DNA from 2 places in the Pelorhabdus sp. sgz311002 genome. Region 1 is predicted to be linked to the other one. Evidence: riboswitches for the same ligand, from Rfam matches in the RefSeq annotation. Region 1 holds a riboswitch; the other holds the start of a gene.
What was found. Region 1 has a riboswitch for glycine ahead of AC0NJP_RS08780 (ABC transporter substrate-binding protein). Riboswitches for the same ligand answer to the same signal wherever they lie in the genome.

Region 1 (2,204 bases):
CTAAATCATTCCTGCTGCTCCTATTTTTACAAAATTTCTTGTATTATATTCTCTTCCATCGCTAATCAGGGATTGACTGTAGCTTTAAAGACTTGTTTGCCATCTTTCATTTCGATGATTACCGCATTTTTTACGGCATCATGCGTCGCATTCAATGTAATATTTCCCGTAATTGCAGCAAAATCTTTTGTTGCCGCCAAAGCCTCACGGATCTTCGCCGGCTCTAAGCTATTAGCCTGCTGAATGGCGTGAATCAAAACATTGGCTGCATCATAGCCAAGTACCGCCATCGCATCAGGCGATTGGCCATATTCTTGTTTATAGGCAGCCACAAAAGCCTGCGATGTGGGATTTGTGTTATCAACCGCATAATGGTTCGTGAAATAAGTATTGTTAAGCGCTTCTGGCGTAGCAATCTCTACGAGTTTAGGCGAATCCCAACCATCGCCGCCAAGCATGGGCGATGTGATTCCAAGTTCTCTAGCTTGTTTTACAATCTTGCCTACTTCTTCATAATAACCAGGCACATAAATAATATCAGCATGTAACCCTTTGACTTTCGTCAAAATCGTTTTGAAATCCTGATCTTTCTGCAAATACGCTTCTTCAGCAAGCACGGCGCCGCCACCCTTAGTAAAGGCATTCTTGAAGAAAGCGGCCAACCCTTTACTATAGTCACTGCTGTTATCGACAAGAATAACAGCGCTCTTCAGTTTCAAATTATTTAAAACAAAGTTGGCGCCAACGGTCCCCTGGAAAGGATCAATAAAGCAAACTCGAAAAGTATAATCCTTTACCTTACCAGTGCCTTCGTCGACTGTTACTTTGGGATTTGTCGCCCCCACTGCCAACAGCGGTACTTTTACCGACTCAGCTACGCTCGAAGCGGCAATGGCATTAGAACTAGAAAAGATACCGGTAACAGCTGCTACACGATCTTGTGTCGCTAGTTTCGTCATGGCATTAGCCGATTCAGACGGCTCGCTTTTATTATCAGCCACTACGGCTTTAATTTGTTTTCCCAAGACGCCACCTTTCGCGTTCGCTTCTTTAATCGCTAGCTTCGCTCCATTCGTAGTAGAATTTCCCATGGTAGCGTTGCCGCCTGTTAATTCATTCAGTAGACCAATTTGCACTTCATTGGAAGAACTAGCGCCACAGCCCCCTAAAAAGCTGGCTGCCATCAGTACCAAAAGCGCCGCTGTCATACTCCGAAACCATTTTTTCCCCATCTCAAAATCTCTCCTTTTACAGCTATCGCTGCTTTCTTTACTGATCTGCGATGTACCTTACATGCAACGATGCCAAAAAGCTCCCCCAAAAACAAACAGAGTCAAATCAGCTATGATTTGACTCTGGAATCACAAAGAAAATACGAATAAAACAAACTAAATACATTCGCACTTTTTGTCTCTGTCCTTTTGCCTGAGAGCTTTGCCAGCAATTCTGCTGTATTTCACCTTCGGCGTCCGATGCGCTCGGATCTCTCCAGAGTCCCGTCCCTTTACGATATCACCCAATTTTATGAGTACCTGAGAGTTTTACTCCTTCGGCGGGCTGATTCAGCCTCTCTCTCGCAAACCTCATCCGGAAATATGTAGTTTTAGTGTGTACATCGAAAACGTTTATAATTATAAAACAAGATAGCTTAATATGCAAGTGTAATTAAATATAAAATTACACAGAAAATTTTTCTACGGCTGTCTTTAGATCTACAGCAAGATCAGCTAACCGTTTACTTGCCGATGCAATTTCCGCCATAGATGCAGCTTGTTCCTCTGTAGCGGCAGAAACAGTTTCAGCTTCCGCGGCTGTCTTACGACTCACTGTATCGACACCGTGAATTTCCTTAGCTACTGATTTGCTATGATCCGCCATTGTTTGGATCGAATCAGAAATCCCCTTCATCTGCTCTGATAAAGCTACAATGGCTATCATAATATTTTCTAGGGTTTTCCCAGCAGAATTCACGACTTCCCGACCAACGCGCACCCCTTCTGTACCAAGCTGTACCGCAGCAATCGCCTGATCCATATTCGTTTGATTTTCCTGAATCAGTAAAGTAACTTTCTGGGCAGCCTGATTGGATTGCTCAGCTAATTTCCTTACTTCTTCCGCTACGACGGCAAACCCACGGCCTTGCTCGCCGGCACGAGCCGCCTCAATTGCGGCATTCAAGGCCAATAAATTCGTTTGGCCAGCAA
Region 2 (2,204 bases), on a different contig from region 1:
TTAAACACACTCGAGGAGATTGCATCAGGACTTGATAGTGTCGAAGCCTTTGCCAACCGGCTAAAGCATTTAGAAACTGTGACTAAGCAGGCGAGACAGAAAAAAGATCATCAAGTGACTCTGTCGACCTTTCATAGCGCGAAAGGAATGGAGTTTGACAAGGTCTATATGATTGATTTGATTGAAGGGATTATTCCTGCGGCCAGCGATGTAACAGAGAAACAGCAGGGAAAACCAGCGGCGATGGCCGAGGCGGTTCGTCTCTTTTATGTGGCGATGACGCGAGCTAGACATCACCTTGAATTGATAACTTATGAGAAGCGCGATCAGGAAAAAGTCAGTGAGTCGCAGTTTGTTATGGCCATACGCCATATGGTAACGCCGCCCAAGGCGCCGTCGCCGCAAGCTTGGCAATCCAAGTGTCAGCCACTGTCCGTGAAAAGTCCCTTTGCAAGCACGCGGCTAGTGCCAACTCAGCCAGCAAAAGTTTTATCGCCTACCGCCATTCGTAAGCGCGAGGGGCTGAAGGTAGGCGCTCATGTTAGACATGCTCGGTTCGGTGAGGGCCAGATTACGGCGCTCAATGCGGTGAGTCTCGATATTCAGTTTGCCGACAAGGTGAAAACTTTAGCAGTTGCCGTGTGTTTAAAGGAAGGCTTTCTGGAGCCTGTCCGCTAAAGTAGCGATAAAAGATATTGGCTAGGAAAGTAAGCTATTAACTAATGATCGGGATTTATTGTAGCTCATATACGCACAGAAAAGAAAAGTGTTTGTTTAAGGTTGACAATTTCTGTGAAGAGTGCTAAAGTATGTAACTGTACTATCAAAGTGAATACCGAACTTCGTATGAAGGTAACGGGAGAGAGATTAGCAATAATCCGCCGAAGATGTTATGCTTTCAGGCAAAAGAACCGTTACTGGACGAACCTCTGGAGAGCCTCAATTGAGCACCGAAGGAGCAAGCTGATACTAAATCAGTGAATCTCTCAGGTAAAAGGACAGAGCAGACAAAGCTATTTTCTTGCTGTTTTATTTTGAGGCCAAATTTTTAAATTTGGCCTCTTTCTGTTTTTCTCGAGGCTGGTATTTGGCACGTAGTAACAGAACGGAAGGCGGGATACATATGTCAGAAGAACAAACTTTATCACGGGGGCTGAAAAATCGTCATGTTCAGCTGCTGGCCATTGGCGGGGCGATTGGAACAGGCCTGTTTCTCGGTTCAGGTCGTTCGATTCACTTAGCGGGGCCATCGATTTTATTTGCCTATATGATTACAGGCACGATTTGTTTTTTTGTAATGCGGGCGCTAGGCGAATTGCTACTCTCTAACAGCAAATATCATTCTTTTGTGGATTTTGTCCGCGACTATATGGGTAACGGCGCTGCCTTTATTACGGGTTGGACATACTGGTTTTGTTGGATTTCCTTGGCAATGGCCGATGTGACGGCTGCGGGGCTGTATATTCAGTATTGGTTTCCCCATATCGCGCAATGGGTTCCCAGTCTCATGATTTTAGTTGTGCTGCTGATTATGAATTTGACGGCGGTAAAGCATTTTGGTGAAATGGAATTTTGGTTTGCTTTGATTAAAGTTGTGGCGATTCTCGCACTTATAGTAATTGGTTCGTTTATGGTTATCAAAGGGTTTGCGACTGACGCTGGCCCGTCAAGCTTTGCCAATCTCTGGAGTTACGGCGGTTGGGTTCCTAACGGAATCAGCGGGTTCATTCTTTCTTTCCAAATGGTTGTATTTGCTTTCACGGGGATTGAATTAGTCGGCTTGACTGCGGGGGAAACGGAAAACCCCGAAAAGGTTATTCCCAAGGCCATTAATCATATTCCACTTCGAATTATTGTGTTTTACTTTGGCGCTCTCTTTGTCATTATGAGTATTTATCCCTGGACGGCGCTCAGTCCGGCAAAAAGCCCTTTCGTGCAGGTTTTCTCGGCAATCGGGATTACTGCAGCGGCCACGATTGTCAATTTTGTTGTCTTAACTTCGGCGGCATCGGCTTGCAACAGCGGTATTTTTAGTACGAGCCGCATGGTTTATGCTTTAGCGAAAGAAAGCAACGCACCAGAATCAATGAAAAAATTAACTTCCAATCAAGTACCGGCGAATGCTACGCTCTTTTCGGCTTTTGTTGTACTATTAGCCGTGATTCTACAATATATTATGCCAGAAAGCGTCTTTGTTTTGATTA

Region 2: another riboswitch for glycine. It lies ahead of AC0NJP_RS11590 (amino acid permease); the one in region 1 lies ahead of AC0NJP_RS08780 (ABC transporter substrate-binding protein).

What each region holds. Positions count from the first base shown of each region.
Region 1 is NZ_JBWBCL010000004.1:233,874-236,077, reverse strand. Features, by position in the region: gene AC0NJP_RS08780 (ABC transporter substrate-binding protein) at 66-1,232, opposite strand; glycine riboswitch at 1,404-1,502, opposite strand; glycine riboswitch at 1,515-1,587, opposite strand; gene AC0NJP_RS08775 (methyl-accepting chemotaxis protein) at 1,678-2,204, opposite strand, start outside.
Region 2 is NZ_JBWBCL010000007.1:38,826-41,029, forward strand. Features, by position in the region: gene AC0NJP_RS11585 (ATP-dependent helicase) at 1-678, shown strand, start outside; glycine riboswitch at 847-924, shown strand; glycine riboswitch at 928-1,004, shown strand; gene AC0NJP_RS11590 (amino acid permease) at 1,124-2,204, shown strand, end outside.